DNA from 3 places in the uncultured Anaerofustis sp. genome. Region 2 is predicted to be linked to each of the others. Evidence: predicted binding sites of a transcription regulator. Region 2 holds the regulator's gene; each other region holds the start of a gene.
The links. The regulator NrdR, encoded in region 2, represses ribonucleotide reductase genes. The targets are predictions, from matches to a motif close to CACNANATNTNGTG.
Positions count from the first base shown of each region.

Region 1 (10,165 bases), on a different contig from region 2:
TAATAAATTTAAAGAATTTATCGATTTTAAAGTATTCAGCCTGGCATACGACATTTTCAAGAGGTTTGTTCGATGCAATGGCGAGTGTTACTCCTTTATTATATAGCGTTTCTATAAGCTCATAAACTCCTTCAAATAAACTCGCTTCATAAACTCCTTTTTCTCTGACGTATTTTCTATGTATCATTATGGCTTTCGCACCTTCTTCTTTTGAAAAACCATATTTATCCACAATTAGATGTGCAAAAGGCGGTCCAATCATTTTTTTTACATTTTCTATCGTTTCTTCTATCCCATATTCGCCAAGGCACTTTACAAATCCTTTCGCTATGCCCAGCCATGAATCCACTATTACACCGTCAAAATCAAAAATTACTGTATCGTATTTCATATAAAGCCTCACTTTCAATAACTATATATTAATATAATGATATAAATAATTCAATTTAAAAATACTTTTTAAAAGAAAGAAATAAATAATATTAAAATTAAAAAATAGAAGAAATTACTTTCTTCTATTTTTGTTATTTTTTGCTTTCTGCTCACTTTTATTGATTTTATGAAGTATCAATAACATCAGGTATATCAATAAGACATTAAATCCCACAGATAAAGTAGTATTTACCACTTGATCTTTTTTTTCTCTTTTTAAAATAATTTTTTCATCATTATCTTTTGAATTATCCTTACTCTCCTCTTTTACTTTTGTCCCTATTTTTTTTATCTTGTTTAAATGAGTCAATATTTTTTTACCATATCCTTTTCCCGGATATGCCCAGCCTTTTTTATATGGATTATCCGAATAACCCAAATATTCGACATACATAGCTTTTCCCCTCAGAGAATCATTCCATCTCGGGTCTACGCATTTTCCCTTTAGAGGTTCTTTAGAAGCATAGCATTTAAGATGCTGGACGACTGCTCTTATACCTATCGTCATTGTTTTGAATTTAGCGCCTTTAACACCTCCTCCGGTCGTTCCGAGCCCCGCAAAGTTATTTTGTTCTTTTGTTACATCTCCTCCGTAATTTAAACATCCGGTTTCGTGCATCATTACACAAAATGCGATATCAGGTCTAACACCTTCTTTTTTTGCTTCTTTGATCGTTGTTTTGACGAAGCTTAAAGCATACTTTTTTGTGATTGAATTTTTTGTGTTCGGTTTATTGTTTTTTATTAAATATGTATACATTTGTTCAGCTGTGCAAGCGGAGTTTTCCCCCATTATTTTAGTGAGCTTTTTTTCTTCCTTCCCATTTACTAACGACGGAAAACATGGTAATATTAATAACGTTATAATAATAGATATAATAAATAAGCGAAAATTATTAATTTTTTGTGAATAATTCATGAAAAGCCTCTTTTTTTACATTTTTTATACTATTATTATTATAAATTAAAAAAAACAGTTTTTTTGTAAATTTTAATATAAATAAAATAAAAATATTATTGTAACGGAAGGTAGTACATTGAAAAAGTCTTTAACAAAAATATTAGGGATATTATTAATAGGAATTATTTTAGCCGGTGCTACATTATTTATGTATGTATCTCTTACATTACCGGATATTTCCGGATATACATATTCGCCTAAGCTGAAAACTCAGATCTTAACCAGCGATAAGAAGTTGGTAGGTGAGATTTATGATGAAAATAGGACACTTGTATCTATAGATGATATGCCGGAAGATTTGGTTCATGCCGTGGTTGCAATAGAAGACAGAAGATTTTATAAACATCACGGATTTGACCTTAAAGGGATATTCAGAGCAATTGCGGTAAACCTTAAGGGAGACGGCATTCATGAAGGTGCATCAACCATAACTCAGCAAGTTGTAAGAAGGCTATTCTTATCGGATGAGCGTACATATACAAGAAAGATAAAAGAAATTCTCCTTGCCGTTAAATTTGAGCAGGAATTCAGTAAAGATGAGATAGTAGAGATTTATTTAAATGATGTATTCATGGGACAGGGAACTTACGGTGTAGAAGAAGCTTCAAAGAGATTTTTCGGAAAGCATGTAAAAGACTTGACTCTTGAGGAATGTGCACTCCTCGCAGGTATACCTCAGGCCCCTACAGTATATAATCCAACTACCAAGACAGGATATAAGCAGTCTAAAATCAGAAAAGAAGAAGTTTTGGATGCTATGGAGGACAGCAGATATATAACTCATGAAGAAAATGAAAAGGCAAAAGCCGTTAAAATATCTATCAGAAAAAGTGATTCTCAAAAGAACTTTAACGGAAGAACAAGGAAAGGTTGCGGTGCTTATTCACAAAGAGTATTAAGCGAAGCTCAAAATGTTCTTGTAAACAGTTTTACAAATAAAAATCAAATGAGTAAGAAAAAGGCTCAGGAAAAAGTTGAACAAATGATAAATCAGGACGGTATAAAAATTTATTGTTCTCTTAATATGAGTCTTCAAACTGCAGGGGTAAAGAGTGTAGATAGTTTTATGTCTGCTTACGGACTCAAAGACAGTGCGGATATGGCTTTTGTAACTGTAGACGGCTCGAACGGGAAAGTTCTTGCCTATTATGGAGGCTCATCTTCAATAGATATGGCAAATACACCTCGTCAGCCCGGAAGTACGATAAAACCACTATATGTATCTAAATATTTGGAGCAGCCTGACAAGACCATATATTCAACCGTTCAGGACGGACCGATAAACCTTTACGGATATTCTCCTAAAAATTACGGAAATAAATATTACGGAAGAGTAACTATACAAAAGGCAATAACAAATTCACTAAACACTGCTTGTTTAAGATTATACGATGAACTCGGTGTTAAAGAAAACGGGGACCTTGCAGGATATGATGCGGTAAAAGAATTTGGATTTTCAACGCTTGTCGATGTTAAAGACGATCCGGTATATAACGATAACAACTATGCATTCGCACTTGGCGGACTTACTTATGGATTTAAGCCTTTGGAACTTGCCAATGCCTATTCTGCTTTTGCAAATGACGGAGAAAAGTATCCTTATTATTTTGTTGATAAAATCACTACCAAGGACGGAAAAGTACTATATGAAAGAGAACCTTCAACTTCAAAGAGGATAAGAACAAGTGAAGCAAATTCCGCAATAGTTGAATGTATGAAAGGCGTTGTCAGATATGGTACCGGTACTCTTGCGCAGACTCAGTACGAAACTTTTGGTAAGACAGGTACCACACATGATAATAAAGACTTCTGGTTCTGCGGTGTGACCGGAAACCTTGCTACAAGTATTTGGGTCGGAACTCCGTCCAATAAAATATTATATGGAATAAGTTCATCCGGTGTTGCTTCATTCTACAATAGATACGTAAATAATACCAATGAAATAGACGATTTTGGCAAAATTGCGAATGTAAATACTAATAATACTTCGGATAAAGAAGTTGAGTATAAAAATATATTAGTTGTAAAAGATAATATAGATGTTACAAACAGAGAATATTTTACAAGACTTGAAGTTGAAACTGTTTCTGTTCCCGAAGAAGATGTAAGTAAGTATTCTGACAGAATGGTTACCAAAGCAACCGTTGATGCTTCAACAGGACTTTTATTCAATAAAGAGAAATGTGATAAAGAAAACAAAGAAATAAGATATTATATCAGCGGAAAAGAACCTAAACAGTTGTGTAACAAACTTCATATATTTTAAAGGTATATAATGGAAGATATAAAAAAAGAGATAGAAAAATTAACCGAAGAGTTATTAGAACATAACAGAAAATATTACGAAGAGGATAATCCAAGCATATCTGATTATGATTATGATATGCTTATTAGGAAGTTAAGTAAACTTGAAGAAGAATATCCTCAGTACAAAAAAGAATATTCCCCTACCGACAGAGTAGGGGGAAAGGCTCTTGATGCCTTTGATAAAGTAAAGCATGAGTATAAGCAGCTAAGCTTAGCTAATGCTTTTTCTTATGATGAACTTTTAGATTTTGACCAAAGAGTAAAGAAGGAGATTGAAAATCCAACGTATACTTTGGAAAATAAATTTGACGGTCTTACAATAGTCCTTACTTATAAAAAAGGACTTTTATCGGTGGGGGCTACAAGAGGTGACGGTGAAGTAGGCGAAGATGTTACTTTAAATGTAAAAACCATTAAATCAATTCCTCTGAAACTCAATGAAGAAGTCGACTTGACGGTCAGAGGCGAAGTCCTTATATATAAAGACAATTTCAAAAAGATAAATAAAGAAAGAGAAAAAGAGGGGCTCAGTCTTTTTGCTAATCCGAGAAATATGGCAGCGGGTTCCATAAGGCAGCTTGATTCAAAAATAGCGGCAAAGAGAAATCTTGACTGTTTTATATTTAATCTTGAACATATCGATGGAAAGACATTATCATCACATAGTGAAAGTCTTGATTATTTAAAATCTTTAGGATTTAAAGTAAGTGAATATAAGATATTTAATAATATAAAGGATATCTTTGATGAGCTTATCAAAAAAGAAGACAGCAGAAGATCCATGCCTTATGAAATAGACGGGGCTGTTATAAAATTGAATGATCTCGAACAGAGAGAACTTTTAGGTTCTACAAATAAAAATCCTAGATGGGCTATAGCATATAAATTTTCCGAAACAAAAGTCAAGACAAAACTTACAGATATCATTGTAAATGTGGGTAGGACCGGTACTCTTACACCTGTTGCAATTCTGGAAGGCGTTAGGATAGACGGGTCGTTCGTGAGCAGGGCTACTCTTCACAATGAGGATTATATCAATGACAATGATATAAGGATAGGTGATAATGTAATCGTGAAAAAAGCCGGCGAGATTATCCCACAGGTCATAAGCTCTGTTAAAGAAGACAGAAACGGCGATGAAAAACTATTTGAAATGCCTAAAAACTGTCCTGTTTGCGGCAAGGAAGTAGTACGACAAGAAGGAAACAGTGCGGTCAAGTGTATCAATGTTGATTGTCCCGCTAAGGTTTCCCGGGAAATAATTCATTTTGCTTCAAGGGAAGCTATGAATATAGATACTCTCGGAGAAAGAGTCCTTGAAACTTTGATTGAAAAAGATTTGATTCAGGATGTAAGTGATATTTATAAACTGGAAAATAAGAAAGAGGAAATAGAAAGCCTTGAAAAAATGGGTGAGAAATCCGTTTCCAATATGTTAAACGCAATAGAAAAATCCAAAGAAAATTCACTTGAAGATTTATTGTTTGCATTATCTATTAACTTAGTGGGTAAGCAAGGAGCTAAATTATTAGCTAAGAGATTTAAGACAATGGATAATTTGATAAAAGCTTCCTATGAAGATATCGTAGATATCAATGAAATCGGCGATAAAATGGCTACCGAAATTATAAATTTCTTTAAAAATCCTTCTAAACTTGCTTTAATAGAAAGATTAAAAGCCGTCGGAGTAAATATGAAATATATTGACGAAGAAAATGATAATTTGAAATTTGAAGGAATGACTTTTGTTCTTACCGGTACCTTATCAAAGTATAAAAGAAATGACGCTAAAAAGATAATTGAGAATTACGGAGGAAAGGTTTCTTCTTCGGTCAGCAAAAAGACAACTTACGTGCTTGCCGGAGAGAATGCGGGAAGTAAAGAAGAAAAAGCTAAAGAACTCGGTGTTAAGATAATTTCCGAAAATGAATTTGAAAATATGATTTAAATAAAGTCTCTTACTAGATTAGTAAGAGACTTTTATTTTGTATTTACTGGAATTTAAAACAAAAAAATATTATAATAAGTCTATATTTGTATAAAAAGAGGGCATTATGGATTTTAGATATTTTTTTGTCTCCCCGGATAGCGGAGGCTATGTACCGGAGGAACTTACATGGAGATTATTTGATATAGGTCATTTATTAACACTTCTTTGTGTAGGTTTTGTGGTTATATATATGTGTAAAAAATTTTCTTTGTGGAACATAAAAAAGCAAGATAGCTTTATAAAAAAGATTGCGGTTTTTATGCTCATGCAAGAAGTATTTAAAAATATAGTTCATTATTTGACGGGAGTCTTGATTTACGAAGATATACCGCTTCATTTATGTAGGTTTTCCATATTTATGACATTGTGGTATGCCTTTAAGCCCAATAAATTGAATAATGAATATTTATATGCTTTTTCTCTTCCGGCTTCGGTTGCTGCACTTATGTTTGCCGATTGGACCAAGTTTGCTAGGATATCTTTTACAAATATAGATTCTACCATATTTCATATGCTGCTTCTTATGGTACCGATGTTACTGATATACTCCGGCAGATTAAAGCCCAATTATAAAAATTTAAATAGTTGTATAATGTTTATGTTTCCTGTCGGACTTATAGTATTTAGAATTAATAAAATCATTGGAACTAATTTTATGTTTTTAAATACTCCCTCTCCCGGTTCTCCTCTAGTACTTCTCGAAAATTTGTTTGGAAGTCCGGGGTATATATTTGCGGGTATATGCTTAATTTTTATCATATGGATATCAATGTATTTGCCTTGGGAAATCAAATATAAGAAAGAAAGTGAAATTGAGCAGTTAGCTTAAAATAAAGTGAGGAATGATTATGACTTTAAAATATTTTTTTGCAAATCCAAATATAGTTCCTTCATCATTAAAATGGCATGCTTATGGTATGGAACATCTGATTTTACTGTTTATTATATTTGTTTTTAATATATTTATGTGTAAGAAATTCGTTAAATTAAGTGTAGAACAGCAAAATAAGCTCTTAAAATTTTTTGCCATACTTATTGTTTTTCAGGAAATATTAAAGGATATCCTTCATTATTATGCAGGCACCTTAAATTTAGAACATTTGCCTCTTCATTTGTGCGGGATATCAATATTTATAACTTTTTGGTATGCGTTTAAACCCGGTAAAGTAAGTGGTGAATATTTATATGCATTGTCTTTTCCCGGAGCTTTGGCGGCATTATTGTTTCCGAACTGGACTGAGTATCCGATGATGCATTTTTCAAATATAAATTCTTTTACTATACATACGTGGCTGGTTGTATTTGTTACGATGCTTTTATACAGCGGCAGATTGAAACCTGATTTTAGGAATTTACCAAAGACATCTTTACTTATAGGTATCCTTGCTGTACCTATATATTTTATAAATAAATTATGGGATACAAACTTTATGTTCTTAAATGGACCGTCCAAAGGGTCTCCGTTGGTATTTTTATATGATATCTTTGGCGGAGGTTATTTAATAGCTTTGATTGTTTTAGTACTGAGTGCTTGGCTGTTGATGTATCTGCCTTGGGAAGTGATTTACAGGAAAAAAGCTAATAGAGAAAGTGAACAGATAGCTTAAAAGGATAGACTAAAGTCTATCCTTTTATTTTAACTTCATTTTTTAATTCTTTTCTATCATAAAAATCATCTAAGTTTTGTATTGTATTTTTTGCGATATTTTTCAAAGCCTCATCTGTTAGAAAAGCCTGATGAGATGTGAGTATAACATTTGGCATTGAAACTAAAGCCGATAGCTTATCATCTCTTTTGATTAGATCTGATTTATCTTCGTAAAAGAAATCTTTTTCACCTTCATATACATCGAGACATGCTCCTCCTATAAAGCCATCTTTAAGAGCACTTATTAATGAATCAGTTTCAATTAATTCTCCTCTTGAAGTATTTATTATATAAACTCCTTTTTTCATTTTTCTTATATTTTCTTCATTTATTAGATATTTTGTATCTTCGGTTAAAGGACAGTGAAGAGAAATTATATCACTGGTATTTAAAAGAGTGTTTAAATCGACATATTGTATATCACTATCTTTTTTGGGATATAGATCGTATGCAATCACATTCATTTTAAAACCTTTGCATATATCTATAAGTTCTTCTCCGATTTTCCCCGTTCCGATTATGCCTATTGTCTTTCCCTTTAAATCAAATCCGACCATACCGTTTAGACTAAAATTATAATCTCTTGTTTTGGTATATGCTTTGTGTATTTTTCTGTTTAGAGTTAAAAACATGCCTATTGCATATTCAGCTACTGAGCTTGGAGAATATGAAGGAACGTTCAGTACTTTTATTTTATCTTTTGCCGCATTTAAATCGACATGATTATATCCGGCACATCTTAATGCTATTACTTTAATTCCCAAGTCATATAAAACATCAATAGTATCCTTATCCAAATTGTCATTTACAAAAGAAATTATGCCGCTGGAACCCGAAGCTAAAATAGCAGAGTTTTTGTTAAGTCTGCTCTCATAAAATTCTATTTCATAATTTTTGTTGTAATAATCAAACCATTTTCTATCATAAGATTTCGTATTAAAAAAACATATCTTTTCCATATATGTATTTTTCTCAGAATTTTCATTTATATTCTTTTTAATTTTAAGTCTAAAATACGAGTATATATTTATAATTCATAACAGGAAAAATTCTTAATTACTTATATTATTTCCCAAGTCAAGTAAAATCAATAAAACACAATATATTGTGTTTTTTGTGCTTGACAATATTATATACCACAATATATAATTGTTAACGTAGCCTTGATGAGGCAGTTGAACCGATTAGAAAATATAGGAGAATAATGATGGTAACAGAGATTTTAAAAAGAGACGGACGTACAAGTAAATACGAAAAGAAGAAGATAACAGATGCCATTTATAAAGCAGCCGAAGCAGCGGGCGGACAGGATTATGCTACGGCAAAAGAGCTATCTGATAAAGTAGATAATATTTTAAACGATAAGTATATAGATATAGTTCCTACTGTGGAACAAATACAAGATACGGTTGAGAAGACTTTGATTGAAAGCGGACATGCCAAAACTGCAAAGAATTACATACTATATAGGGCGGAAAGAAATAAAGTCAGAGAGATGAATACCAAGCTGATGAAGATATATGAAGATCTGACTTTCAAAAGCTCCATTGAAAATGATGTAAAGAGAGAAAATGCAAATATAAACGGTGATACCGCCATGGGAACCATGCTAAAATATGGTTCCGAGGGTGCAAAAAACTTTTATGAAATGTTTATTTTGGACGAAAAACATGCTGCCGCACATGCCAAAGGTAATATTCATATTCATGACTTGGATTTTTATACTTTAACTACGACGTGCTGTCAGATAGATTTAACAAAATTATTTAAAGGCGGATTTTCTACAGGGAACGGATTTATAAGAGAGCCAAAGGATATAAGGACTTATTCCGCACTCGCTTGTATTGCCATACAGTCCAATCAAAATGATCAGCACGGCGGACAAAGTATTCCGAAGTTCGATTATGATTTAGCTCAGGGTGTAAAAAAAACATATAGAAAAATTTATGTCACGAATATGGCTAAAGCCTTGGAACTTCTCGCCGGGATAGAAAACAGTGAAGAAGTCTCTAAGGATATATATAAAAATATCGAAGAAAAATCAGGTTTGTATCCTACGCTTGATGATAATGAAAAATTTTTAAAACTTGAGAGAGAAGAACTTGATAAATTAGACCATGACGACGTTGATACTCTAATTTCTTTTACAAAGAAAAGTTCTTTGAAAGAAACCGACAAAGCTACATATCAGGCTATGGAAGCACTTATACATAATCTAAATACTATGCATTCCAGAGCCGGTGCACAGGTTCCTTTCAGTTCAATAAACTACGGAACCGATACTTCCAGTGAAGGAAGAATGATTATTAAAAATATCCTGCTTGCAACAAAGTCAGGTTTGGGAAACGGAGAAACTCCTATTTTCCCCGTTCAAATATTTAAAGTGAAGGAAGGAGTTAACTACAATCCTGAAGACCCTAATTATGATTTGTTTAAACTTGCTATAGAAGTTTCCAGTGAGAGACTATTTCCTAACTTCTCCTTTATAGATTCTCCTTTCAACTTAAAATATTATAAAGAGGGAGATCCGGACTCTGAAATTGCTTATATGGGGTGCAGAACAAGAGTAATGGCAAATGTTGATAAAGATAATGAAATAGTGACCGGCAGAGGAAATTTAAGTTTTACTTCCATAAATCTTCCTAGACTTGCTATAGAAGCAAAAGGTGATATTGATAAATTTTATTCAATGCTTAATGATGAGATGAACCTTTGTGTTAAACAGCTTTTGCACAGATTTAAAATACAATGTTCAAAGACAGTAAGAAATTCTCCGTTCTTAATGGGTGAAGGAGTATGGATCAATTCTGAAAATTTAAAGCCGGAT
Region 1 covers NZ_CALHFB010000041.1:52,611-62,775, forward strand. Annotated here, with positions in the region: gene Q0516_RS07410 (HAD hydrolase-like protein) at 1-391, opposite strand, end outside; gene Q0516_RS07415 (glucosaminidase domain-containing protein) at 506-1,225, opposite strand; gene Q0516_RS07420 (transglycosylase domain-containing protein) at 1,470-3,659, shown strand; gene ligA (NAD-dependent DNA ligase LigA) at 3,669-5,648, shown strand; gene Q0516_RS07430 (TIGR02206 family membrane protein) at 5,755-6,519, shown strand; gene Q0516_RS07435 (TIGR02206 family membrane protein) at 6,539-7,297, shown strand; gene Q0516_RS07440 (2-hydroxyacid dehydrogenase) at 7,314-8,297, opposite strand; gene Q0516_RS07445 (anaerobic ribonucleoside triphosphate reductase) at 8,546-10,165, shown strand, end outside.
Region 1: the regulator NrdR is predicted to act here: its motif matches at 8,435-8,448, upstream of Q0516_RS07445 (anaerobic ribonucleoside triphosphate reductase).

Region 2 (10,165 bases):
ACTAGGATTTTTCTTTGATGATATAGCCACTAGTTCGGAAGCTACACCCGGAGGAAAAGTATATGCCATAAAAATATGGGATAAATATATCGACCCTGACGAAGTAATCGAGGAACTCAAGCCTAAGGGATTTGTAAACGTACATTATGTAGATGAAAACGGAAATAAGATAAAAGATGACAAGCAGATCGAAGGCGAAAAAGGGGAAGCTTACAGTGTGTCTCAAGAGGATATAGAAGGGTACAGATATGTAAGGACAGAAGGGAACGCTTCGGGAACATTCCCTGAAGGTAATACAGATGTTACTTTTGTATATAAAAAGATAGTTAAGGGTACCGTTACAGCAAAATTTGTGGATATAAACGGGAATAAGATAAAAGATGATAAAATATATGAAGGCGAAAAAGACGAGCCTTATAATATAGATAAAGAAGCTATATACGGATATGAATATGTAAAGACCGAGGGAAATGCTTCGGGAGTATTTCCTGACGGGAATATTGATGTTACCTTTGTATACAAAGTGTCCATGCCTTGTACGGTAACTGCAAGATATGTGGATGAAGACGGGAACAAGTTATGCGAAAATATAGTGTATAAGGGGTTTGAAAATGACAATTATAAAACAAGCAAGCTTGAGATAAAGGGATATGAGTTTTTAAAAGTCGAGGGCAATGAGACTGGTAAGTTCATACATACTCCTCAAATCGTTACTTATGTTTATAAAAAGGAAGCACCTCCTGAACCTGTCAAAAGAGGTGATGTGACCGCGAAGTACGTGGACGAAGCAGGCAATGAAATCCATTCCGATTTGATATATAAAGGAAAAGTCGGGGATGATTATAAGACATCAAAACTTGTTATACCGGGATATGATTTCAAAGAAGTCGTGGGAAGTGAAAGCGGTAAATTTACAGAAGGCAGCCAGGAAGTAAAATATATTTATATTAAGAAGAGTCCCGATGATGCCGCAGATGACAGTAAGGGCGGAAGCGTTGTGGTAAGGTATGAAGATAAAGAAGGGAATATCATAAAAGAGGACGTCGTTCATAACGGGAGCGTGGGAGATAAATATGAAGTCCCTAAACCTCAAATACCGGGATATGAAGTGGAAAAAGTCGTTGGGGAAGAAAAGGGTAAAATAGAGGAAAATGTGAAGGTAATAACCGTCGTTTATAATCCTTTATCTGCTATAGATACCGCGAGCAGTGTCGTTGCAAGATATGTTGATATCAACGGGAACACCATTCATCCTGATAATGTCTATGACGGTCAAATAGGCGATAATTATAAGACAAAAAAAGAGAATATCAAGGGATTTGAACTGGTAAAGGTTGAAGGCAAAGAAAGCGGTAAATTTGCCGAAGATGTAAAAGTCGTTACGTATGTTTATAAAGAAGTAGGTAAGGTAACGGTAAAATTCGTAGACGAAAAAGGGAATACGATAAAGAAAGAAGTCGTATATACCGGAGGTTTGGAAGAAAGATATGATATAAAATACCCTAATATAAAAGGATATGAATATGTAAAGACGCTGGGCAGTAAAACCGGTTTTTATTCAAGAGACGATCAGGAAATCATTTTTGTTTATAAAAAATGGATAGTGTAGATAATGGTAAGAAGAAAAATTCTGTGGGAACGAGTAACGGAAGAGATATATCAAATAAAAATACTCCTCCTTCCGGTTCGGTAAAGACGTCCGATGAGAATAATCTTGGTTTATATTTTATCCTTGCAATGATTTCGGCAGGCGGAGTGATGTATATGATAAGAAAATCAAAAGAAGCATAATAAATAAGGCAGGTCAAACCTGTCTTTTTTATTGCTTTAAACGACTTATAAAATCAATAATATTTATGGAGTATACTTACTTATAATTTGTTTTGGTTATGATTTCTTCAAATATTTTTTAATATTTATTTAAATGTTTTTCTTTAACCATATATTTATGTATCTCATTCGTGAAACAAATTATCATTAATGGAATTTTTATTTTGATTATTGTCCGTTTTACCTTTGTTTGGATTTTATATTTGATTTGTAGTCATAGGTATTCATTATTTTATATCATATAGATAAATATAATACATAATACTCACTTTTAATGTGTTATAACATAATAATAAAGGTAATGTATTCATATTAAATATTGAAAAACTCGTTTTTTTGGTATATAATTTTACTATAAATAGGGTATACATATTTACTCGCTGCGAAAGGGGAAATAAAAATGAAATGTCCACACTGCGGTTATATAGAAAGTAAAGTAATAGATTCCAGACCTACCGATGATAATACTGCGATAAGAAGACGAAGAGAGTGTTTATCTTGTGCTCAGAGATTTACAACGTATGAAAAAGTAGAGACGATACCTTTGATAGTGGTAAAGAAGAACGGTACCAGAGAGTCTTTCGACCGAAACAAGCTAATGAACGGCATCATAAAATCATGCGAAAAGAGACCTGTTTCCATTGAGCAGATAGAGCATATGGTAAACGATATAGAAAGCGAAATTCAAAAAATAGCAAAAAAGGAAGTATCTTCCACCATAATAGGGGAAGAGATAATGAAGAGACTGAAAGATGTGGATGAAGTAGCATATGTAAGGTTTGCTTCGGTTTACAGACAGTTCAAAGACGTGAACAGTTTTATGGACGAACTTAAGACTATGCTTAGTGACAGAGGGAATAAATAATGGAGATAGAAGAGAAAGTAATAAAGACGGAAAAGCTTTTTGAAGGTAATATTTTTGATGTGAGGCGTGATACCGTAATACTTCCGAACGGCAAAGAGGCAACCAGAGACAACCTTGAACACTGCGGTGCATGCGCTGTTTTTGCAGTAACGAATGATAATAAGCTCGTGCTCGTAAAGCAGTATAGAAGTGCTATCTTTGATGTTACTACGGAACTTCCCGCCGGTAAGCTGGACAAAGGAAATGAAGACCGTACGGAAGCTGCAATGAGGGAGCTCGAAGAAGAGACAGGGTATAAAGCAGGCAAAATAGTACATTACTTCGATATGCTTTCAGCGGTAGGGTACTGTGATGAAGTTATCTCTGTTTATCTCGCTACCGACCTTAAAAGGACAAAGCAGAATTTGGATGACGATGAGTTCTTAAACGTAGTGGAAATCGATATAAAAGAATGTAAAGACAGTGTATTAAAAGGAGAGATACGAGATGCAAAGACGGTTGCTTCGATTATGAGGTACTGTCTGGAAAATAATATATAAAATTAATCATAAATCGGAGAATGGGACATACCCTTTAGTATCAGGGCATGTCTTTTTTATTGTTCTTATTAAATCAAAAGGTTGAGTTTATGATTAGAGAATTTATTAATTATCACTTTAAAGAAAACAAAAATAAATATTTATTCTTCCTGTTCGTATTCATACTCGGTGTTGCGATAGGGGGAGTCACGATATATTTTTTAAGTGCTGAGCAGATTGAAGAGCTGGTAAATTATATCAATTCTTTCTTTTCTCTCCTTACCAAAGATACTTCCACTATAAACAGCAAGGAAATATTTACATCGACGCTTTTAAGAGATGCGAAGATATACGTGTTTTTATGGATACTGGGGCTTAGCGTACTTAGTCTTATTTATTCCATAAGCATAGTATTTTATAACGGATTTTTGCTTGGATTTACGAATACGTTTTTTATATATAAGTTCGGGCTCAAGGGTATACTCTTTGCTTTGGCTGTGCTTATAGTACAAAACCTTATAAAGACCGCCGCTTTATTATTTGCTTCGGTCACGGCTTCTTCCTTTAAGTATATAATCCAAAAGAACAATAAAAGCCGTTACAAGCAAGTGAACAATTCTGCTTTTTATATAAGGTATACGATTTATATCGTTTTGGCATTTTTACTCAATGTGCTTGGTATATATATAGAGAGCTATGTTGTGCCGATGTTTATTGTGATATTTTCGTCCACATTTTTATAAAAGAAATAATATTTTTTGATTTACATAATAATTATTTATTAGGAGGATAGATATGTTGAAAAAAATAGTTAGTTTGATTCTTTCATTTTCTCTGATTTTTACGTCTTCGTCTTTTGTATTTGCAAAGGAGGAAGGTAAGAATGAAGTGGATATGGATATTCAGAGTAAATCGGTCGTACTGATGGATGCGGGAACGGGGAAAGTTTTATATGAAAAGAACAAGGACGAAAAACTTCCTCTTGCCAGCGTGACCAAAGTAATGACCATACTTCTCATTTTGGAAGCCATAAATAACAAGACCATAAACATGAGCGATATGGTGACGATTTCCGACTATGCGAGCAAAATGGGGGGAAGTCAGCTGTTTATGGAAGAGGGAGAGATGAGGAGTGTGGATGAGCTTTTGAATGCGATAATCATAGAGAGCGCAAACGACGCCTGTGCGGCTATGGGTGAATTCGTAGGTGGAAGTATAGAAAAATTCGTGCTTATGATGAACGACAGAGCAAAGGAACTTGGGATGAAGAATTCTCACTTTGTGAATTCCAACGGACTTCCTGCAGACGACCATTATTCTTCCGCTTACGACATCGCTCTTATGACCAAGGAAGTATGCAAGTATCCTGATATATTCAAGATAAGCTCCACTTGGCAGAAGACGATAAAGATAGGCAAGAAGAACGACAAGGAAAGGACACTTAGCAATACAAATAAGCTCCTTAGGATGAACGACAAGGTGGACGGACTAAAGACGGGGTATACCGCAGACGCGGGGCACTGCGTATCCGCAACGGGAAAAGAAGGGGACTTGAGGCTTATTGCAGTTATACTTCATGCACCGGATTCAAAGACCAGATTTGCCGAAGCAAACAAGCTTTTAAATTACGGTTTTAGCACATATAAGGCTGAAAATGTAGTTGAAAAGGATAAAGTTATCGCAGATGTAGAGGTGAATAAGGGAAATAAAGACAAGGTAAGCGTTGTAGCAAAAGACAGCATATCTACCCTGATGAATAAGAACGAAAATAAGGAATATAAATCCGATGTAAAGCTTGATAACAAGAAAATAAACGCTCCCGTTAAAAAGGGAGATAAGCTCGGGACGGTAACCGTGAGCGACGGGGATAAGGTCATAGGCACTTCGGATTTGATTGCGAGCGAAGATATCCAAAGAGTCGGGGCATTTGACTTTATAGGAAATACTTTTAAGCAGTTTGTTATGATGAGATAAAAAAACACCCTTTGGGGTGTTTTTTTGTTTGTATGCGTTTGTATGCTGTCTGAAATTTCGATTGCGGTCGTTGTTTTTAAAGTGGTTTCGGGGCGCGGAATCTCGCGAAGCGAGGCGTAGTGCCCCGAGGCGGGGAGTATCAAATTACAAATTCCTTGAATATTTATATATCCCTTCTATTGCCTGTTCGTTATTATCCGTTTGGACACAGCCCAGCTTGTTTTTAGGCTTGAAACTTCCGTGGAAGTCGCTTCCGCAGGTATAAAAAAGTCCGTTATCAATGGCGTATTTCCTGTACATTTCGCTTTGTTCTTCAGTGTGGGAAGTATAGTAGGCTTCCACGCCCTTTATGCCATACTCTTTGAGTTCATCGAGGATATGTATTTCGTCTTTTATATCCACTCCGGGGTGGGCTATGACCGGAACTCCTCCCGCATTTATTATCACTTTTATAAGGTGTTCGCTTGAGGGCATATATGTTGGTGCGTATAATTCTTTTCCCACTCCGAAGGCTTCTCTCGAAAGGGTGATGATACTGTCGATATCGTCTGTAAGACCGTGTACCAGTCTATGATTTCTGTTTTCTTCTTCAATGAGTATTGCATGTATATAAGCCGAAAGCAGAGGTATATCTCCCGTAGCGTAGTCGAATACTTCTTTTTCTTCTATTTTAAGTCCTTTGCTTCTTATTAGGTCTATTTGTTTTTTTACGCCTTCTTTTCTGCCTTTCCAAATCTTTGCTATTTCTTCATTCAGTGCTTCGTCTTTTATATCTATACCATACCCCAGCATATGAAGGAGTTTTCCCTTATGGGAAACGAATATTTCCGCTGCGGGTATGACCGTGATATCCTTGTCTTTTGCGTAGTCGAGAGCATTTTGTACGTTATCGATGCTTTCGTGGTCCGCAATGGCTATGTATTTGAGATTTTCTTTTATGGACATATCTATTATGTCACTTACACTTACTTCTCCGTCCGAGCTGGCATTTGAATGAATGTGCAGATCTACTTTCATATTATTTCACCCCTTAAATGTGTCGGTGTTTTTCCTGTTATTCTGACATCGACTATTTTATTGAATATATCTTTATCGCTTCTTACTTCCACATATATGTAGTTTTCGCTGTAACCTTCGTACATATCATCATTGAGCTTCTTTTCTATAAGTACTTTTTCTCTTTTGCCTATCATATCATTTAGGAAGTCTTCTCTTTTGTTTTCCATTACTTCTTTAAGTTCTTTTGCCCTTTTGGACTTGACTTCTTTTGTGATTTGATTGTTCATTTCGCTTGCGGGTGTACCGTGCTTTGGAGAATAAGGGAAAATATGAACATATGAAAAGCCGACTTTATCCGTAAACTCTTTTGTTATTTCAAAATCTTCGTCTGTTTCGTTCGGGAAGCCCACTATTATATCTGTGGTTATCCCCGGATCATCGAAGTATTTTCTTACTCTCTGTACTATTTCCATATACTCTTCGGTCGTATATTTTCTGTTCATTTCCTTTAAAGTCTTATCACATCCGCTTTGGAGAGATATATGAAAATGAGGACAAAATGATTTAAGTTTGCTTAGTCTATTTAGGAATGTATCCGTTAGCAGTTTAGGCTCCAAGGACCCCAGTCTTATCCTATCTACTTTATTTTCTTTATCTATAAGTTCCAACAGGTCTATCAGGTTCTCTCCCGTATCCGCTTTATACGAAGCCACGTGTATACCCGTTATTACGACTTCCCTGTATCCCTTTTTGCTTAAAGCGTTGATCTGCGACAGTACTTTTTCAACGCTTGCATTTTTAAGTACACCTCTGGCGTAGGGTATGATACAGTAAGTACAAAACATGTTGCAGCCGTCCTGTACCTTTATGAATGCTCTGCTTTTACCGTCGTATGTGGTGATACCCACTTTATCGAATTCTCTGCTGTCTTCTTCCAGATTATATACCTTATTTTGTTTTGATTTGAACTCGTTTATGTATTCTATAATTTTTTCTCTTTTATGTGTACCGCAGACTATATCCGCACTGTCTACTTTCTTTGCTTCTTCGAAATTGCTCTCCGCAAAACAGCCTGTCAGTACCGTTATGGCATTTTCGTTCTGCTTTTTAAGTCTTCTTACTATCTGCTTGCTTTTTCTTTCGCTTTCGTTAGTTACCGCACAAGTATTTATAACATAAACATCAGCCTTTTCATGGGAATCAACTATTTCGTATCCGTTTGTCTTAAATAATTCGATCATCGCTTGGGTGTCATAGCTGTTTACTCTGCACCCAAGTGTATAAAACGCTGCTTTCAATTATTTTCTCCTTTAAAGTGATTTTATTTATTATATCATAAAATGGCTTTGATTGTAATATATATTAATTGTCCATATGTGACATTTGTAATATTTTTAAGTAAAATATTATTACAAAAGAGTAGAAATTTGTTGATTATTTTGATATTAGTGATATAATGAAATTAATCAATAAACGTATATGAAGGAGAAAAATGATGAGCAAAATGAAAAGAGCGGTTTTATATGACCCTGAAGACTTAAGAATCGAAGAAGCCGAAATCCCCGTACCGGGACCGGGAGATGTAGTTATCAAGAACGAAGTATCACTTACATGCGGAACTGACGTTAAGAGTTATAAGAGGGGTTATCCTCTAATGACGCCTCCGTTCCCTCTAGGTCACGAAGCCAGCGGTACCGTTTATGCGGTAGGCGAAGGTGTGACCAAATTTAAAGTGGGAGACAGAGTAGTATCTCACAACTCTGCACCTTGTCATGAATGTTATTACTGTAAAAAAGGACTTCATTCAATGTGTGAAGATCTCATAATCAACAACAGTAAAAACGGTGCATATGCACAGTATCAGCTTATTCCATCAAGGATAGTAAAACAAAACATGTTCCATATCCCCGAAGATATGAGTTATAAACAAGCGGCACTCTTAGAACCATTCTCATGTGCGGTTTACGGTACTGCAAATGTTCCCGTGGAACAAGGGGATTATGTAGTAGTAAACGGCTGCGGTCCTATCGGACTTATGTTCATAAGACTTCTTTATTTAAAGGGAGCCAGAGTAATCGCATGTGATATGAGCGAAAAGAGACTTGAGACAGCTAAGAAGCTCGGTGCGTATGATTTGGTAGATATAAGCAAAGTAGATGACCAAATAGAAGCGGTAAAGGCTCTTACTCCCGAAGGAAGAGGCGTTGACGTTGCTGTGGAAGCTACGGGGCTTGCAAAAGTTTGGGAACTTACTACACAAATGGCAAGACCGGGCGGATTTGTTCTTTGCTTCGGCGGAACAAAAGCAGGAGATACCGTTACTATAGATACAAAATTACTTCACTACAGTCAAATCACGATAAAAGGTGTTTTCCATACTACACCTCTATACGTAAACCAAGCATTTGAACTATTAAAAATGCATGCTATAGATGAAAAAGATTTTATTCAAAACGAATATAAACTTGATGATGTTGAAAAGGCTCTTATAGAGCATTCAAAAGGCGGAGTTATCAAAAACTTCATTACATATAATTAAAGCCTATTTGTTTCTTTTAAAAGACCTCGGAAATAACCGAGGTCTTTTTTATTATATTTGTTTTTTATATGAGAACATCTTCTCCAGTTCCTTGAGTGATTTTTTATGATGAGTATAAACTGTTTGGTAAGTCATGGATAAATCCTCTGAAATTTTTGTCCATGACTCGTAGCTCAGATAATGTTTCTTCATTATCAGCTTATCGAGTTCGTTTTCGAGGCTGTCTATCAAATCGCAGACGTCCAGTTTATGTTTATACAATGTGTTTACTTCGTTTATAAGTCTGTCACGATATATAAATAGATTTATAAGCTGGTCCTTTTGTGTAAATCCTCTTAGGTTTTTATTTGTATTTTCGCTAAATAAAAGTGGGGAAAGCCTATCAATATACATCTCGCATTCTTCTAGTTGATTTCTGGTAAAACTGATTTTTTCATTCATTAGATAAGGTTTTGATAGTTCTTTCTTTATATTCATGGTTTTCCTCCTTAATTTGGTATGGGTATGTATAACTACAAATCAAATAAAAGGAACTTAGATTAAATCCTATTTAAACTTAAGTAAGTCCCGGAAAATTTATGTAAAATTTTCTAGATTATGGTAGCATATTTGTAACCTAAAAATATATAAAGTTTAGAAAAAAAATGAATTTTGTCAATTTTTGTTTAAAATTTTATTAAATAAAAATTTGTTATTGTGAAATTATTTTTAAATAAATTATTCATTTTAAGTTTTTATTATGTTTGTGTGAGTTTTGAATTGAAAAGTTAAAAGGTTTTAATCTATACTGTAACGGAGAAAAGGATTTTTATTTGAATATTTGAACGAGTTAATCTTGAGAGTATTATAGGGCAGTGTCCGATATTTGACTTACTTAGCAAATGATGATAAGTACTATAGAGGAGTAGACAGCAGATATGGGAATACTTGGCACTTAAAAAAAATTAAAAGACGGAAGGCAGATGTGAACAGAAAGTAGAAGCGGAAAATTAAATGATGGTGGGATTAATAAATCTCCTCGAAATTGGGATCCTGAAACAGGTTATAAGAAAAATTTACCATTAAGAAAAAATAGAAAAAGAGGTAAGTAATAATGAATACTTTTGAAATATATACTCAGATGTTTTATGCACTAAATGATGAATGGCATCATAACCATAATGAAGCGTTGGAAAATTATTTGGGTTTATTAAATCCATTTACAAGAGATGGAAATGACTCTTCCGATCCGTCACTATATTTTACATTTAAAATGGCATATAGGGATTACGGAAGCGATAAGGATTACGGATATTATTTTGTTAAGGAATTTTTAAAGAGATTAGGAAAATCATTTTTAATAAATGCGTTTAATAATATGGAAAAGGAAGATTGGATAGGGTTTTTCGAAGATTATTTGAATGAAGAACATAAAGGCAGTGATATCCCCGAGCATAGCAT
Region 2 covers NZ_CALHFB010000021.1:10,058-20,222, reverse strand. Annotated here, with positions in the region: gene Q0516_RS02335 (MucBP domain-containing protein) at 1-1,609, shown strand, start outside; gene Q0516_RS02330 (sortase B protein-sorting domain-containing protein) at 1,597-1,791, shown strand; gene nrdR (transcriptional regulator NrdR) at 2,231-2,695, shown strand; gene Q0516_RS02320 (NUDIX hydrolase) at 2,695-3,234, shown strand; gene spoIIM (stage II sporulation protein M) at 3,324-3,956, shown strand; gene Q0516_RS02310 (D-alanyl-D-alanine carboxypeptidase family protein) at 4,009-5,187, shown strand; gene Q0516_RS02305 (PHP domain-containing protein) at 5,332-6,204, opposite strand; gene mtaB (tRNA (N(6)-L-threonylcarbamoyladenosine(37)-C(2))-methylthiotransferase MtaB) at 6,201-7,484, opposite strand; gene Q0516_RS02295 (alcohol dehydrogenase catalytic domain-containing protein) at 7,682-8,725, shown strand; gene Q0516_RS02290 (DUF1492 domain-containing protein) at 8,777-9,202, opposite strand; gene Q0516_RS02285 (hypothetical protein) at 9,819-10,165, shown strand, end outside.

Region 3 (10,165 bases), on a different contig from region 2:
AACCAACTGGATCAATGAAATCAAGTGGATATAGTCATTTAATTTAAATTTCCCTTCTTCCTTTGAGAAAAATCTGTAAATATTTATGGAAGCAAGATTACACGCGGTGTTATCCAAGAAAGCATATTCACTGCATGGATTGGTCGCATTTATCCTATTGTGTTTTGCACCGACTTTACCGTCTTCGCCTGCAGGACAAGTATGCCAGTCATTGAACGTATCGTCAAACTGAACCGCAGGGTCTGCACAGTTCCAAGTAGACTGACAAATTAAATCCCATAATTCTTTGACTTTTACTTTTCTGTTTACCCTATCGTCGACTCTGCCTTTAAGTTCAAAGTCCGCATCGGGGTTTTCATCTAAATGGAGGACCTTATCCATAAATTCTTTATTTAGTCTTACAGAGTTATTACCGTTCTGCCCGCTGACCGTAGCATAAGCATCTCCGTCCATGGAAATATCATAGCCCATTTTTCCGAGAGCTCTTACTTTGTCTTCTTCTCTCGCTTTCCAAGTGATGAAGTCTTCTATTTCGGGATGATCTATATCGGTAATAACCATTTTTGCGGCTCTTCTTGTTGTCCCGCCGCTTTTGATAGCCCCCGCATTCCTGTCGAAACCTTTAAGGAAACTCATAAGACCGGAGGATTTTCCTCCGCTTGAAAGCCCCTCATTTATGGCTCTTAAATTAGAGAAGTTGGTCCCAACCCCTGAACCTCCTTTAAACAGTTTCGTTTCTGTTATGTACTGTTCTGATATAGAGTTGTCTCCTAGAAGAGTATCTTTTATGGAGAGGATAAAACATGCCGAAGCCTGAGTCCTCGTATATCTGTCTTTACTTTCTTTGACTGTCCCGCTTTTTATATCATAGTAATATAAATGGTCACTTTCGCCTGCGATACCGTAATTCCTTTTTATCCCCGTATTAAACCACTGAGGAGAGTTCGGAGCCCACATCTGATTTATAAGGGCATAAACAAGTTCATCATAGAATATAGAATACTGTTCTTTGGTTCTTATAAGACCTTCATCGACAAGTGCATCAGCCCAAAATCCGACCATTCTGTCAGCAACTTGCTTCATGCTCGTTTCGTGTCCGTTCTTTGAACCTACTCCCGCACGTCTGAAATATTTGGAAGCGATTATATTACACGCATTCTTAGAATAGAATTCAGGGAATTCCAAATCTTTCATTTCAAATATATTTTTATTTGTTTTATAATCAAATATTTCTACGTCGACTTTTTTATATTCAAATAAGTCAAAAACCGTCTTATTTGGATCTCTTTCCAATTCTTTAGTAAATCGTCTGGTAAAAATATTACTTATACTCAAATTATCCATTTACCGTTTCCACCTTTATTTATACTTATTATACCCAAAATACCATATATTGTATATTATCTGAAATCAGGTACAATTATTAGTATATCACTAATATTACTTTTTTCAATATATTTTTTATACCACAAAATTATACTATTTAAGTCAAGTTAAGATACAAACGAAACATATTTATTTATATTTGTATTAAATATCAAAAAAGCATGTATCAATTATGACACATGCTTTTTATTTTATTATATTTTGTCGAAAATTTATCTTATTTTTCTCATTATTTCTTCTACACAATTTTTAAAATATTCGTTGTTGTCCACTTCGATATCGGCATACTTCTTATATAATCCTATCCTGTCGTTGTATAAATTATATATATGGTTTTCATTATCTTTAAGTAAAGGTCTGTTAGCTCCCAAATTTTTAGACTTAAGTAAATTTTTAACGCTTCTGTTTATGAAGATGACCGTAGAAGTTTTCTTTAAATAATCCATATTTTCTTTTCTTAGGATTATCCCCCCTCCGCCGGAAATAAGCATATTCTCCCTATACGATAGTTCCTTAGCACACTCGGTTTCGATATCCCTAAAATAGTCTTCACCCTTCTCAAAAAGTTCGCTTATGGCTTTTCCCGTCTTTTTTTCTATATAATCATCCATATCTATATATTTTAAATCCATGCTTTTTGATAAGGCTTTCCCTACACTGCTTTTACCACAGCCCGGCATACCGATTAAGAGAATATTCGTCTTCATACTATATTTCCTTTTTTACTTTATTTACTATTATATTTATTTCTTCTTCTGTAAACTTAAAATCGTTCCATATCTCTTCAGACTTAAGCCCCTGCATTATAAGCATCGTAAGCCCCGAAAAGGATTTTTTACCTAAGCTGTCTGCTATTTTCATAAGTTTGGTTTCAAGAGGATTGTATACGACATCCACTACATTATTAAAGTTACTTATAATATCTTTGCCTACCGGAGAAAAACCCGTTTTGGGATACATTCCCACCGGAGTCGTATTTATAAGAACTTCTCCTCTTATATCCTTTAAATCGTTATAATCAATTAAGGCTATCCCGTCTTTGGACTTTTTGTCTGTTTTGTTTCTGCTTACCAGATATATACTTTTTGCTTTCAAATCTTTTACACACTCTACGACAGCTTTGCTTGCACCGCCGCTGCCCAGTATTACAACCGTTTTATTATCTATATTTATATTATTACTGTTTAAAGTGTATAAAAATCCGTAGTAATCGGTATTATATCCGTAAAGTTTACCTCCGACATTTTTAATAGTGTTGACAGCACCGATTTTTTCAGCCTCTTCACTTATATTATCAAGACTTTTCATGACGGTTTCTTTATAAGGGATAGTCACATTTATCCCGTCAAGTTCATTTTCTATCATAAATGACTTTATATCCTTAGCAGTATTTAAATCTATCTCATATAAATCATATCCATAATCTAAATCTAAGACTTCAAAAGCTATGTTATGGAGTATCTTTGAAAAGCTGTGAGGAAGCTTTTCTCCTATCAAACCAAATTTTTTCATACTTAACCCCTATAGGCACCGACAAGTCTTAAATAAGGAACATCCCCCTCTAAACCGGAAAGCATTTTAAGAATGTTCTTATCTTCAAGGCTACCGTCAAAATTGATAAAAACGCTGAAATCCTTAACGGAACTGTCAGCTTCTCTCGAATCGATCTTATTTATATTGATATTGTAGTTGGAAAAATATTTTACAAGGTGTCCCAATGATTTAGGCTCGTTATCTATCCTTACAATCAAATCCACCTTATTGCTGTCTTTTATAAATCTCTTATATTTGCCGAGGATTATAAATTTATTATAATTTTCGGTGTTTAGTCCATGAACATCCTCCAGTCTGTTTCCGTCTTCATCCGTAACAAACTTATCTTTTATGTAAATATCATCGTATTTTTCAAGCAGATTATAAAGTTCGGCGATATGACCTTCCATGGCATTATCTACAGCCAAAAGCACATAATCCAGACTTTCGTCGATTAGTCCCGACATTATATCATCATAAGAACTAAACTCGATTTTTTCGGTTTTCTCCCCGAAATATATATCGCAAGTTTTTTTTGTAAGAGGATTTATCATCATACTGTATCCGACTTTTGACGCGGTTTGTCTTATATCTATAAATATACTTTCCTTAAGATTATTAACTATTTTTTTAGCGATTGCTTTTCTTTGAAAGTTTTTACTTATATCCATTAAATGATTAAAGAAATCTGCCACTTCTTCCGCATATTTTTTATCACTGAGATTATTTATAGCTTTTTCAACTACTTCCGCTTCTCTGTTTTTATTCAAAACATTCACGTTATGTTCTTTTTTATACTTTGCAACATATACGACGGTATTCATTCTCTCTTCAAAAAGCCTTACCAATTCTTTATCTATTTCGTCTATTCTTCTTCTGCTTTCTTCTAAACTTCTCATAAAACCACCTGCTCACTTAATAAAAAATCATATAAACATATTGCACTTACAGCTTCTATTACCGGAATTGCCCTTTTGACGATTACAGGGTCATGTCTTCCCACGACTTCAAGCTTAGTATTTTCTTTCTTTTCTACGTCGATAGTACGCTGAAGTTTTGATATACTTGCCGTAGGCTTTATCACAGCCGAAAAGAGGATAGGCTGACCGTTTGAAATCCCGCCGAGGACTCCGCCGTTATGATTATCATACGTTTTTACATTTCCGTCTTCATCGTAGTAATATTCATCTTTTGCTTCGCTTCCGAGTAAATCTGCAAATCCGAAACCTTCTCCGAACTGAACACCTTTTACGGCAGGTACGGAAAATAGAAGATGAGATAATCTTGATTCTATACTGTCAAAGAAAGGAGAACCTATCCCTGCGGGAAATCCCAGCACTGCACATTCGATTATACCTCCGACACTATCATGGTCATTCTTCGCCTTTAAGATAACGTCTTCCATTTCAGTTAGTTTACTCTTATCAAGTAAAGGAAAGACTTCTTCTTTTAAAGAAATAAGTTTATCCTTATTTATATTGACCTTGTCGAAAGAAATATCTTCCACCTTGTTTATTTTCTTTATATGAGAGCCGATATAAACTCCTTTTTCTTCCAAAAGCTGTTTAGCGACCGCACCCGCAAAAGTAAGAGGTAAGGTCAGTCTTCCGGAGAAGTTTCCCCCGCCTCTGTAATCATTATTTCCTTTATGTTTTACATATGCCGGATAATCCGCATGAGAGGGTCTCATTTTTACTTTTAATTCGCTGTAGTCTTTGCTTCTTGTGTTGCTGTTTTCAAATATGGCACAAAGAGGAGAGCCTGCGGTTTTATCATCAAAATAACCGCTTATGATTTTCGGCGTATCGGCTTCTTTTCTTGGAGTAGAAAACCTATCTCCCCCCTGTCTTCTTTTAAGTTCAAAATCTATTTTATCGAAGTCAAGCTTTATTCCCGCAGGCAAACCGTCTATGACTACGCCTATAGCCTCACTGTGAGACTGTCCGAATATTGTAACTTTGAAATTATTCCCAAATGTCGCACTCATGAATTTCTCCTCCCAAGCTTACAAAATCCTCAAAGAATGTAGGATAAGATTTTCTTACACACATATAATCTTTTATTATTATATCATCTTTTGCCGCTGTTGATGCGACTGCCATACTCATTGAAATCCTGTGGTCCTTATGAGAGTTTACCGGTCCGCCATTTAGTTCTTCTACGCCTTCTATAACAAGATTATCTTCGTTTTCTGTTATCTTCGCTCCCAGCTTATTGAGTTCACTGGATATCGCAGAAAGCCTGTCACATTCCTTTATCCTCAGTCTTCCCGCATTTATTATCCTTGTCTCACCCTTTGTAAGAGCGGCACATACGGTAAGTACAGGAATTATATCCGGACAGTTCGTCGAATCTATAATCTTTTCTTCAGAATTTTTTAAGACATCCAGCCACTTGATGATTTCTTTATCCCCCTGAAGAGATGTTTCATCAAGCCCCAAGACATCTATATCGCTTCCCAAATAGTTGGCTGATAGGAAGAATGCAGCCTGAGAATAATCTCCCTCCACAGTGTAATCCATGGATTTATATTCTTGGTTCCCTTTTATTATAAACTCCTTATAGTCATTATTTATGATTTTTATCCCAAACTTTTCTAACATCGATAAAGTCAAATCAAGATAACTTTTAGACTCCAAATCGGTAGTAATAATTATTTTTGAATTTCCCTCAAGTAAAGGTAGAGTAAACAGCAATCCCGTTATGAACTGAGAGCTGATATCTCCTCTTACTTCAAAGGTATCGGGTTTCAATCTTCCTTCTATTGTTAAGTTTAAAATATCTTTTTTATAAGAATACTTTACCCCCTGCTTATCGAAGATATTATAGAATACATCCAGAGGTCTTTTTCCTAAGTTCCCCTTACCTATAAAAGTCTTCTTAACATTTAAAAGCATTGTTATGGGAACAAAAAACCTTAATGTAGACCCCGACTCATTACAGTCTACGGTAAAGTCATCCTTACTTGAAGAATTGAATATACCATTTATAGTCACTTTTCTTTTATCTATTATAACTTCAGCCCCCATACTTTTTACTGCCGATATGGTTGCGATTATATCATCGGATAAATCTATATTATCTATTACTGATTTTCCCTTTGAAAGTGCCGCACATATGATCGCTCTGTGAGCCATACTCTTTGAAGGAGGTATATTTACTTTTCCTTTAAGCTTATTTGGTGTGATTTTTATGTTGTCCATTTATTCATCCTTAAAAAATTCTAAATTTGTTTTATAAATATAACAGCTTCCTATTTCATCTAAAAGTATCACGTTTAAAACGCTGCCTTCATTTTTTTTATCCGTTGATATATGAGATAAAATATTTTCATTGTGTACTGCGTTTATATCATAGTCCATACCGAAGTTCACAAGTATATCTCTGATTTTATCACTTGTACCTTTTTTTGTAAGACCTTTTTTTTCACTCAGAGCTGTTATTTCATACATGCCTATAGCTACCGCTTCGCCGTGAGTGTACTTTTCATAATTATAATACGCTTCTATCCCGTGAGCAAGAGTATGACCGAAATTTAATTTCATTCTCTCCCCGGTATCCTTTTCATCTTCTTCAACCACTCTTCTTTTTAAATCGCAGCTTTTATATATTATATGTTCTATATGCTCTAAGATATCTTCCCTTGAATGCATTGAATATAACAGTTCAAAAAATTCTTTATCGAATATACAGCCGTACTTTATGACTTCCATAAATCCGTCGTTTACTGTCCTGTCATCAAGGGTTGCAAGTACATTTGGGTCTATTAAAACCAGTTTGGGCTGATGAAAACTTCCTACCAAATTTTTGCCCTTAGCCAAGTCTATTGCAACTTTTCCTCCTACGGAGCTGTCAACCTGAGATAAAAGAGTGGTAGGTATTTGTATGAAATCCAAACCTCTTAAAAAAGTTGAAGCTACAAATCCGCCGAGGTCCCCTATGACCCCTCCGCCAAGGGTGATGATAAGGTCTTTCCTAGTCATCTTAAAATCTATCAAAGCATTGTATATCACTTCCAGCGAAGAAAGAGATTTTGTACTTTCTCCGTTTGGAAGAATTATACTATCGACCAAGTACCCTCCTGATTTCAACTCTTCAGATACTTTATCCAAATAGAACTTTGAGACGATATCATCGGTTATTATAAATATTTTTTCGCCTTTATAAACCTTTTTTATCTCCTCGGAGACCTTCTTTAAGATACCCTTTTCTATTATGATATCATAAGAATTTTCTCCGAGAGCGACATGAAGTGAGTTACTCATTGATTTCTCCTAAACTGTTCTGTTTACGATTGGAGCAAGTTTTTTGATATCAGACATCAATTCATCGAATGCTTCGGGTTTAAGCGATTGCTGACCGTCACATAGTGCATTTAAAGGATCGTTATGTACTTCTATTATAAGTCCGTCCGCACCTGCAACTACCGCTGCTTTTGCAAGAGATTCAACCATCCACCATTTACCCGTAGCATGAGAAGGGTCGATTATGATAGGCAAGTGACTTAATTTTTTAATTGCAGGGATTGCGCTTAAGTCAAGAGTGTTTCTTGTGTAATTTTCGAAAGTCCTTATACCTCTTTCACAAAGGATAACATTTTCATTCCCGCCTGCCATTATGTATTCAGCTGACATTAAAAGTTCTTCAATGGTTGCACTTAAACCTCTTTTAAGTAAAATCGGTTTTCTGATTTTTCCAAGTTCTTTTAATAAATCGAAATTTTGCATATTTCTTGCACCGATTTGAATAACATCAACGTCTTCAATGAATTTTTCAAGGTCATTTGCAGACATAAGTTCGGTCACTACAGGAAGTCCGGTTTCTTTTCTTGCTTCTTTTAAAAGATCAAGTCCGTCGTATCCAAGTCCTTGGAAAGCGTAAGGTGAAGTTCTCGGTTTGAACGCTCCCCCTCTTAGAAAGTTTGCTCCCGAAGCCTTAACATCTTTTGCAACTTCCGTGATTTGCTCTCTGCTTTCTACCGAACAAGGTCCTGCAATGATTGCAAGTTTTTCTCCTCCGATTACCTGGTCTCCGATTTTGATTTCACTGTTGTTTGGATGAAACAGTCTGTTGGCTTTTTTGTAAGGTTCTTCTACGTGAAGGACTCTTCTTACCACATCATTGGCTTCAAGAATTTTAGCGTCTAAAATTGATGTGTCACCAACAAGTCCAAGTACCGTTAAATCCTGACCTTCGATAGGTTGGATCTTAAGATTTTTGCTTTCGATTAGGGCAACTAGTTTTGCCACTTCCATTTTGTCTGCATTCGGTTGTAATACTACTATCATTTTATTTTCTCCTTAAAAATTGTGTATTTGTAAAATAAAAAAGGGAACTCCTTTTAATGAGTTCCCTAATATTTTTACATAAATTTTTATACATAAAAGTTGATACTCACTAAAAGGCTAAACTGTACATGAAAAAGAACCTGCAAAGAAATAATAGTTTGCAAAGCTAAAAAAGTTATAAAATTTAAAGCTGTTAAGTTCTTTTAGACCTTTCATTTTTTCTTCTCCTAATGTATATCTTGTTTGATATAATACACCTCATTTTCATAAATGTCAAGAAAATTTAGTAAATTATTGAAAATTTTTCATTTATTTATTTCCTATGTTAATTTGAAAGCAATTGATATATAATAATAAAAAAAGAATAAGGAGAAGTAAAATATGACAAAAATAGTTTTAAACGTAAACGGGATGTCTTGTTCTCACTGCGAAAACAGAGTAGTAGAAGCTTTAAAGAAAAACGAAGCTGTGAAAAAAGCTAAAGCAAGTGCTAAAAAGAATACAGTTGAAATCAAATATAATGAAGAAATGGCAAGCAAAGAAGAATTAGAAAAGATAATAACAGAAGAAGGTTATGAAGTAATATAAAAAAGACTGCATAAGCAGTCTTTTTTGTTGCTATTTAACTTTTACTTTTTTAACACTGCTCCAGTCTCCATAATATTTCTTACCGGACACAGTTTTGTACGATCTAACTTTTACATAATATACTTTTTTACTGGATAATTTAGTAATTTTCCCAGAAGAAGTTTTATATCCTTTTACAGTCTTAAGTTTTTTACCTTTTGTAAATTTAGAGTTTCTTGCCATATATACTTGATATCCACTAACTTTACTGTCTCTTGTAACATAAACTCTTACAGCTTTTTTACCTACTTTGATTTTCTTGATTTTTTGTTTTTTAGGAACAACGTATACAGTAACTTTTTTATAAGCGGAATTTGCATATTTTGTAGCACCGGCAGTAACTTTAATTGTTACCTTACCAAACTTTTTACCATACACTATACCTTTTGAATTTACGGTAGCAATCTTAGTATTTCCTGATTTATATGTAAGCTTTCCGCCTAAAGACGCTTTTGCACCTAGAGAATAAGATTTTGAACCATAAGGAATTTTATAGCTTGATTTTTTAGTAGTAACCTTTTGAGTCTTTTTGGAAACAGTAACTTTTATATTTTTAATCGCAGCATTTGTACGAAGAGTTGCAGACGCTGTAACGGTTATAGTAGCAGTACCGGCACCTTTTATAGTTACTTTTCCCGTAGAATCAACGCTTACGACATTATTATTACTTGATTTATAAGATAAAGTTCCTTTTCCGTTAGTCTTTGCACCCAATGAAAATGGCTTATCTCCGTAAACTTTTTTATAGCTTGAAGCCGATGTTGTTATAGTTTGCTTTTGATAAGTAAAATTCTTTTCATCTACTACTTTATCGTCTTTATAAGCTTTATAGCTTCCTGCGGTCACATCCCATATAGCAAATGGATGTTTATCATAACCGCTGTCTGCTTTATCTTTATTAAATTCAACCAAATAGCATGTATGACCACTAGGAACATATTTTTGATAATCATTGTAATAAGAATTATCATTTATTTTAGTAACATAACTTCCGACTTTGTCTCTATACTCGGTCATATTTGAAGAATTTTGTGCCGTTTGATATGTTGTTTCAAATATGGAACATGCTATATCATCAGAAGATACGCTTTGGAAAGTAGTACTTTGATATCCCGACAAATAAATATTAGGATAGAAGAACATAAACAGTTCTGCTGGGATTGAAGCATTTAAGTCATTTACTTCAAGATTTTTTAATTTTTCTACCATTTCCGGATATAGTTCTGTAGGAGTTCCAGGATGTCCTTTAAAATAAAGAACATAATCGTCTCCATAATATGTATTTAAAAATCTTGTATAATCAGCCAAATTAGGAGAATTACTTGTAGTTA
Region 3 covers NZ_CALHFB010000026.1:30,683-40,847, forward strand. Annotated here, with positions in the region: gene Q0516_RS02785 (vitamin B12-dependent ribonucleotide reductase) at 1-1,344, opposite strand, end outside; gene Q0516_RS02790 (shikimate kinase) at 1,599-2,093, opposite strand; gene Q0516_RS02795 (shikimate dehydrogenase) at 2,095-2,898, opposite strand; gene Q0516_RS02800 (chorismate mutase) at 2,901-3,818, opposite strand; gene aroC (chorismate synthase) at 3,815-4,906, opposite strand; gene aroA (3-phosphoshikimate 1-carboxyvinyltransferase) at 4,884-6,122, opposite strand; gene aroB (3-dehydroquinate synthase) at 6,123-7,184, opposite strand; gene aroF (3-deoxy-7-phosphoheptulonate synthase) at 7,194-8,207, opposite strand; gene Q0516_RS02825 (cation transporter) at 8,589-8,795, shown strand; gene Q0516_RS02830 (Ig-like domain-containing protein) at 8,826-10,165, opposite strand, start outside.
Region 3: the regulator NrdR is predicted to act here: its motif matches at 1,385-1,398, upstream of Q0516_RS02785 (vitamin B12-dependent ribonucleotide reductase).